DNA from 2 places in the Streptomyces sp. NPDC036813 genome. Region 2 is predicted to be linked to the other one. Evidence: riboswitches for the same ligand, from Rfam matches in the RefSeq annotation. Region 2 holds a riboswitch; the other holds the start of a gene.
The links. Region 2 has a riboswitch for cobalamin ahead of ACZ67Q_RS12165 (cobalamin biosynthesis protein). Riboswitches for the same ligand answer to the same signal wherever they lie in the genome.
Positions count from the first base shown of each region.

Region 1: linked by a shared signal. The riboswitch ahead of nicT (Nickel transporter NicT) and the one ahead of ACZ67Q_RS12165 (cobalamin biosynthesis protein) in region 2 are both predicted to bind cobalamin.

Region 1 covers NZ_JBVJPV010000007.1:41,136-44,824, forward strand. Annotated here, with positions in the region: gene ACZ67Q_RS16315 (glycoside hydrolase family 13 protein) at 1-1,534, opposite strand, end outside; gene ACZ67Q_RS16320 (ArsR/SmtB family transcription factor) at 1,620-1,979, opposite strand; cobalamin riboswitch at 2,105-2,289, shown strand; gene nicT (Nickel transporter NicT) at 2,317-3,420, shown strand; gene ACZ67Q_RS16330 (nucleoside hydrolase) at 3,417-3,689, opposite strand, start outside.
Region 2 covers NZ_JBVJPV010000004.1:479,875-483,563, reverse strand. Annotated here, with positions in the region: gene ACZ67Q_RS12175 (inorganic phosphate transporter) at 1-866, shown strand, start outside; gene ACZ67Q_RS12170 (hypothetical protein) at 901-1,122, shown strand; cobalamin riboswitch at 1,247-1,388, shown strand; gene ACZ67Q_RS12165 (cobalamin biosynthesis protein) at 1,498-2,439, shown strand; gene ACZ67Q_RS12160 (cobyric acid synthase) at 2,436-3,689, shown strand, end outside.

The DNA.
Region 1 (3,689 bases), on a different contig from region 2:
CGACGCACCGCCAGCCCTGAGAGCGGGCGAAGGCGAGCACACCGGCCGGGACGTCCTCGGCCCACCGCAGCTCCTCGCCCTCCACCAGCTTGCGGCGCAGTTTCAGCGCGGCCCGGTACAGCTCCAGTGTCGAGCCCTCCACGCCGTCCTGCGCCTGCACGGCGTACGACGCGAAGGACGACGGCTGCGGCAGCCAGGCGCCGCCCGCCCCGAAACCGTACGACGGGCCGCCGGCCGTCCACGGCAGGGGCACCCGGCAGCCGTCGCGGCCCTTGCGGACATGGCCCGTCTGCTCCCAGATCGGGTCCTGGAGCACCTCGGCCGGCAGCTCGGCGACCTCGGGCAGCCCCAGCTCCTCGCCCTGGTAGAGATACGCCGAGCCGGGCAGCGCCAGCATCAGCAGCGTCGCCGCGCGGGCCCGGCGCAGCCCGGCCGCCGGGTCGATCCGGGGCGCCTTGCCGCCGGACAGCAGCCAGGCGTTGTCGTCGGTGCCGGGCGGCAGCATCAGCCGGGAGGCGTGCCGGATGACGTCGTGGTTGGACAGCACCCAGGTGGCCGAGGCGCCGACGGCCCGCGCGCCGGCCAGCGACGCGGTGATGACCTCGCGCAGCGCGTCCGCGTGCCAGGGGGCCTGCAGATACTCGAAGTTGAACGCCTGGCCCAGCTCGTCCGGCCGGGCGTACAGCGCGCGGCGCTCCCCCGGCACCCACGCCTCGGCGATGGCCGCGCGGGGCGGGGAGTAGGCGTCGAGCAGGCGGCGCCAGTCCCGGTAGATCTCGTGCACCTCGTCACGGTCGTAGAAGGGATGGCTGCCCGGGGGCAGCACCGTGAGGGCCGCCTCGTCGCTCAGTTCGGGCGCGCCGAGGTCGCGCAGCGGCTCGGACAGGTCCTTGGCCAGGGCGTGCGCGACGTCCACCCGGAAACCGTCCACGCCGCGGTCGGCCCAGAAGCGCAGGGTGCGGCGCAGGTCGGCGCGGACCTCGTCGTCGGCCCAGTTCAGGTCGGGCTGCTCACGGGCGAACAGATGCAGGTACCACTGCCCGTCCGGCACTCGCTCCCAGGCGCTGCCGCCGAACACCGACTGCCAGTCCGAGGGCGGCAGCTCCCCGTGGACGCCACGGCCGTCGCGGAAGACGTACCGCTCCCGGGCGCGCGAACCGGGCCCGGCGCGCAGCGCCTCCTGGAACCAGGCGCCCTGATGCGAGGTGTGGTTGGGGACGATGTCGACGACGACCTTCAGGCCGAGCCGGTGCGCCTCGGCGACGAGGGCGTCGAAGTCGTCCAGGCTGCCCAGCCTCGGGTCGACGGCGCGGTGGTCGGCGACGTCGTAGCCGCCGTCGGCGAGTTCGGAGGGGTAGAACGGGCTCAGCCACAGCGCGTCGGCGCCGAGTGCGGCCAGATGGGTCAGGCGGTCGGTGATGCCGCGCAGGTCGCCGAGCCCGTCGCCGTCGGCGTCGGCGAAGCTGCGGGGATAGACCTGGTAGACGACGGCCTGCCGCCACCAGTCGGGGTCGCGGGAGGAGAGATCGGGCACGCGGTCTCCGTTCGCCGGTTCGGGCACGACAGGGAGATGACTGTCCACTTCGCCGCGCGAGGGAACGTGTCCGCGCCCGCTCGGGTCAGGCGCCGTCGGCGGTGCAGCGCGCGAGCAGCGTCCGTACGTCCGGGTCGACCACCCGGTAGCGGACCACCCGGCCCTGCTTCTCGCCCGCCACCGTGCCGGCCGCCCGCAGCAGCCGCAGTGCCTGCGACACGGCCGGGTCGTTCATGCCGGTCGCGATCGCCAGGTCGGACACCGCGAGCGGGCCGGTGCGGTGCAGGGCGAGCAGGAGAGCGAGCCGGTTGGGGTCGGCGAGCAGCGAGAAGCGGTCGGCCCAGCCGCGCACGTGGGCGGCGTCTCCGATGGCGGCGATGGCGTCACAGACACGGTGACCGTCGATGGTCCGGCGGTCGGCGCGGTCGGGAGGCACGAGGTGCATGCCCGCATTCTCCCGCCCCCGCCCGGGCCACCGGCCGCGGGCCCGCGGAACCCGGGCGGCTTATTCCCTCTGTGATCTTGGATACCTGCTCAGCTGTGCAGCTATGCAGAAGACGCTCCGCCCCCCTACCGTGGGCGGGCCGTGGTGTTCGGGAAGCCGGTGGGAAACCGGAGCGGCCCTCGCCACTGTGATCGGGGAAGTTCTCGTCCCGTCCGGCGCACGCCGGGCCACTGGTCGTACGGCCGGGAAGGCAGGGACGGCGGACGCACGACCCGTCAGCCAGGAGACCGGCCACGGCACTCACGAAGTGATCCACGAGGTGCTGGAGCGTGACCGGATGACCTTGCCCGACCCTGCCCCGACGACGACGACCGCGGCCGCCTTCAAGTGGCGCCGCGAGGACACCGTCAAGACCGCCGGCCTGCTGGCCGCCATCGCCGCCCTGCACGTCGCCGCCTTCGGGATCCTCTTCCTCCTCGTCGTGCCGGGCCACTACGAGGTCGGCTCCAAGGCGTTCGGCATCGGCCTCGGTGTCACCGCCTACACCCTCGGCGTTCGGCATGCGTTCGACGCCGACCACATCGCCGCCATCGACAACACCACCCGCAAGCTGATGGCCGACGGCAAGCGCCCGGTGTCCGTGGGCTTCTGGTTCGCGCTCGGCCACTCCAGCGTCGTCGTCCTGCTGGCGCTGCTGATCGCGGGCGGCACCTCGCTGGCCGGGAAGGTCATGAACGAGGGGTCGACCACCCACCAGGTGCTCGGCGTCCTCGGCACGTCCGTCGCCGGCACCTTCCTGTACCTCATCGCCGCCCTCAACCTGGTCGCCCTGTTCGGCATCCTGAAGGTGTTCCGGTCGATGCGGGCGGGCGCGTACGACGAGTCCGAGCTGGAGCGGCACCTGGACTCGCGCGGCTTCATGAACCGCTTCCTGGGCCGTCTCACCCGCTCGATCTCCCGGCCGGGCCAGATGTACCCGCTCGGCTTCCTCTTCGGCCTCGGCTTCGAGACCGCCACCGAGGTCACCCTGATGGTGATGGCCGGCTCGGGCGCCGCGGCCGGGCTGCCCTGGTACGCGATCCTGTGCCTGCCGCTGCTGTTCACGGCCGGCATGTGCCTCTTCGACACCCTGGACGGCACGTTCATGAACTTCGCCTACCAGTGGGCGTTCTCCAACCCCGTCCGCAAGGTGTTCTACAACCTGGCCATCACCGGCCTGTCCATCGCCGTCGCCTTCGTGATCGGCACCATCGAGCTGGTCGGCGTGCTGCACGACAAGTTCGGCCTCGACGACGGCGTCACCGGCTGGATCGCCGGCATCGACCTGGACAACGTCGGCTACCTCATCGTCGGCCTGTTCGTCCTGGTGTGGGCGGCGGCCCTGACGTACTGGAGGCTGGCCAGGGTCGAGGAACGCTGGACGGCCTCCGCCGCCGACTAGCGCTCGACCGTGTCCAGGTACAGCTTCACGTAGCGGTCGACGTCGACCTCCAACGCCACGTCCACCAGGGGCTGTTCGCGGGCGCCCTCGTGGATCTCGGACTCGCCGGGGCGCGGGCGCCGGTCGACGACGGTCTGCCCGCGGCCCGGGCCCGGCGCCAGTGACACCTCCACCGGCAGCAGCCGCGTCGTCAGGCCCGCGGGATCGGCGACCGCGCACACCGCGCCCGCGTCACCGAGGCCGCCCGCCTCCTCCGCCTCGGGCTCGCC
Region 2 (3,689 bases):
TCACCAAGGTGCTGCTGCCCGCGGTCGCCGCCCCGGTCGTCGCCGGCGTCGCCGCGATGGTCGCGACGCGTCTGTCGTACACGCTCGGCAAGAAGGCCGACGGCAAGGCGGCCGAGAAGGGCTTCCGGGCCGGCCAGATCGCCTCCGCGGGCCTGGTCTCCCTCGCCCACGGCACCAACGACGCGCAGAAGACGATGGGCATCATCACCCTCGCCCTGGTCGCCGGCGGCGCCATCGCGCCCGACTCCGACCCGCCCACGTGGGTGATCCTCTCCGCCGGCCTGGCCATCGCGCTCGGCACCTACATCGGCGGCTGGCGCATCATCCGCACCATGGGCAAGGGCCTGACGGACATGCAGCCGCAGCAGGGCTTCGCCGCCCAGACCAGCGCGGCCACCGCCATCCTGGCCTCCTCCCACCTCGGCTTCTCGCTGTCCACCACGCACGTCGTCTCCGGCTCCGTGATGGGCGCGGGCCTGGGCCGCAAGGGCGGTGTGGTGCGCTGGTCGACCGCGACCCGCATGTTCATCGCCTGGGGCCTGACCCTGCCGGCCGCCGCGCTGGTCGGCGCGCTCGCCGAGTACGTCACCGGCTTCGGCGCCTGGGGCACCGCGGCTGTCGCCGTCTTCCTTGTGGCCGCCAGCTTCGGCATCTGGAAGATCTCCCGCCGCGAGGTCGTCGACCACACCAACGTCAACGCCGTGGAGGAGGAGCCGGCCGGCGTGGTCACCACCGCGATCGCCGCCGTGACCCCGCCCCCGGCCGCCGGCCCCGCCGTCACGGACGGCCTGACGGCCACCATCCCGGCCCCCGCCGCCGCGACGGCGGAGCAGCCGGCCACCGCGAACCCGGCCCCGGCCGTCTGACCGCCGCTCCCGGGTACGAAGGAAGAGAAGCAGCATGAAGATCGACTGGTCGGCCCTCGGCTCCGTCTTCGGTGTCAGCCTCGTGGTCACCGTGGGTCTGGTGGCCCTGTTCACCCTCGGCATCATGGGCCTGTCCCGCCGCGAGCGGGCTCAGGCCCAGGGCGGCTCGGCCGCCCTCGCGGTCACCGGCGCGTACGCCTGCTTCGCGGCGTGCGCGGCGGCGGTGGCGTACGGCATCAGCCTGATCGTCGCCTGACCGGCTTCACCACACAGGACGCGGGGTGCCCGAGCGGCACCCCGCGTTCCGCTGTGACCTGGCAGGTCGCCTCCGTGTGGGCCTGCCCACACTCCTCCGCCCCAGGTCAAGGGCAAGTTGACGGCCCTCGAACAGCCGTGGTGGACTGCCGGAGCCAAGTTGCGGCGGCAGGAGAGGAAGCCGGTGGAAGTCCGGCGCGGTCCCGCCACTGTCACCGGGGTTGAACGACCCCGGGAGCCAGGAACTCTCACCGCCGATCTCCTTCGAACCAGGGCGCGGACACCCTGAGTGAGGACATGACGCCATGTGCGGCTGCCGGTTGAGGACCAGGCCCATCAGCGACGCCCAGCCCGACCCCACGGCGGGCTGAGCCCCGTGCGAGCCGAGCGCGTCTTCGCGTACGGCGCCGCCGCCGGCCTCCTCGGCGACCTCATCCTCGGTGATCCGCGCCGCGGGCACCCGGTCGCCGTGTTCGGACGGGCCGCGGGCGCCGTCGAGCGCACCCTGTGGCGCGACCACCGCGGCTGGGGCGCCCTGCACACCGCCGTCTGCGCCGGCGGCGCCGTCGCCCTCGGGGCCGTCGCCGCCCGCTCCGTACGCCGCTCCCCCGCCGCCTCCGTCGCCCTGACCGCCGCCGCCACCTGGTCCGTGGTCGGGGGGACTTCGCTCGCGCGCGAGGCCCGCGCCATCGGGCGCGCACTGGAAGCCGGGGATGTCGAGGCGGCGCGGGCCCGGCTGCCCCATCTGTGCGGCCGGGACCCGCAGGCGCTGGACGCCGACGGGATCGCCCGGGCCGTGGTCGAGTCGGTCGCCGAGAACACCTCCGACGCCGTCGTGGGCGCCCTGGTGTGGGGCGCCGTGGGCGGGGTGGCCGGGCTGCTCGGGTTCCGGGCGGTCAACACCCTGGACGCGATGGTCGGTCACAAGTCACCGCGGCTGCGGCGCTTCGGCTGGGCCTCCGCCCGCCTCGACGACGTGGCCGGCTGGCCGGGGGCCCGGCTGACCGCCGTCCTCACCGTGCTCACCGGCCCGGACCGGCGCGGTGCCGTGCGGGCCTGGCGGACGGACGCGGCGAAGCACCCGAGCCCCAACGCGGGCCCTGTGGAGGCCTCCTTCGCGGGCGCGCTCGGCGTGCGGCTGGGCGGCACCCTGTCGTACGGCGGACGGGTGGAGCACCGGCCCGTGCTGAACACGCGGGGCCGCGCCGTCACCACCCCCGACATCCGCCGGGCGGTACGGCTGTCCCGGCGCGTGAGCTGGCTTGCGCTCGGCGTGTGCGCGGGCGCACGCCTCATCGGGAAAGGGCGTGATCGATGAACGGCGGTCTCCTCGTCGCCGGCACCACCTCCGACGCCGGAAAAAGCGTCGTGACCGCAGGGATCTGCCGGTGGCTGGTGCGGCAGGGCGTGAAGGTGGCGCCCTTCAAGGCGCAGAACATGTCCCTCAACTCTTTCGTCACCCGCGAGGGCGCCGAGATCGGGCGGGCGCAGGCCATGCAGGCCCAGGCCTGCCGGATCGAGCCGACCGCGCTGATGAACCCGGTGCTGCTCAAGCCCGGTGGCGAGCAGAGCAGCCAGGTGGTGCTGCTGGGCAAGCCGGTGGGTGAGCTGAGCGCCCGCGGCTACCACGGCGGACGCCAGCAGCAGCTGCTCGGCACGGTCCTGGAGTGCCTGGCCGAGTTGCGGGGCACGTATGACGCGGTGATCTGCGAGGGGGCGGGCTCGCCGGCCGAGATCAATCTGCGCCGGACCGACATCGTGAACATGGGCATCGCGCGGGGTGCGCGGCTGCCCGTGCTCGTCGTCGGCGACATCGACCGCGGGGGTGTCTTCGCGTCCTTCTTCGGCACCGTCGCCCTGCTCTCGCCCGAGGACCAGGAACTGGTCGCCGGGTTCCTGGTGAACAAGTTCCGCGGTGACGTCTCCCTGCTGGAGCCGGGCCTGGACATGCTGCACGGCCTGACCGGGCGGCCCGCCTACGGCGTCCTGCCCTTCCGGCACGGGCTCGGCATCGACGAGGAGGACGGCCTGCGGGTGTCCCTGCGCGGCACCGTCCGCGAGTCGGCCGTCTCCCCGCCCGTCGGCGAGGACGTGCTGCGGGTCGCCGTCTGCGCGATCCCGCTGATGTCCAACTTCACCGACGTGGACGCGCTGGCCGCCGAACCGGGCGTGGTCGTGCGGTTCGTGGACCGTCCGGAGGAGCTGGCCGACGCGGACCTCGTGGTGATCCCGGGCACGCGCGGGACCGTGCGGGCTCTTCAGTGGCTGCGGGAGCGGGGACTTGCCGACGCCCTCGTGCGCAGGACCGCCGAAGGCCGCCCGGTCCTCGGCATCTGCGGCGGCTTCCAGGTGCTCGGCGAGCACATCGAGGACGAGGTCGAGTCGCGTGCGGGACAGGTCGACGGGCTCGGCATCCTGCCCGTGCGGGTGCGGTTCGCCCGCGAGAAGACCCTCACCCGGCCGGTCGGGGAAGCCCTCGGCGAACGGGTCGAGGGGTACGAGATCCACCACGGGGTCGCCTCCGTGACGGGCGGGGAGCCCTTCCTCGACGGCTGCCGCGTCGGCGAG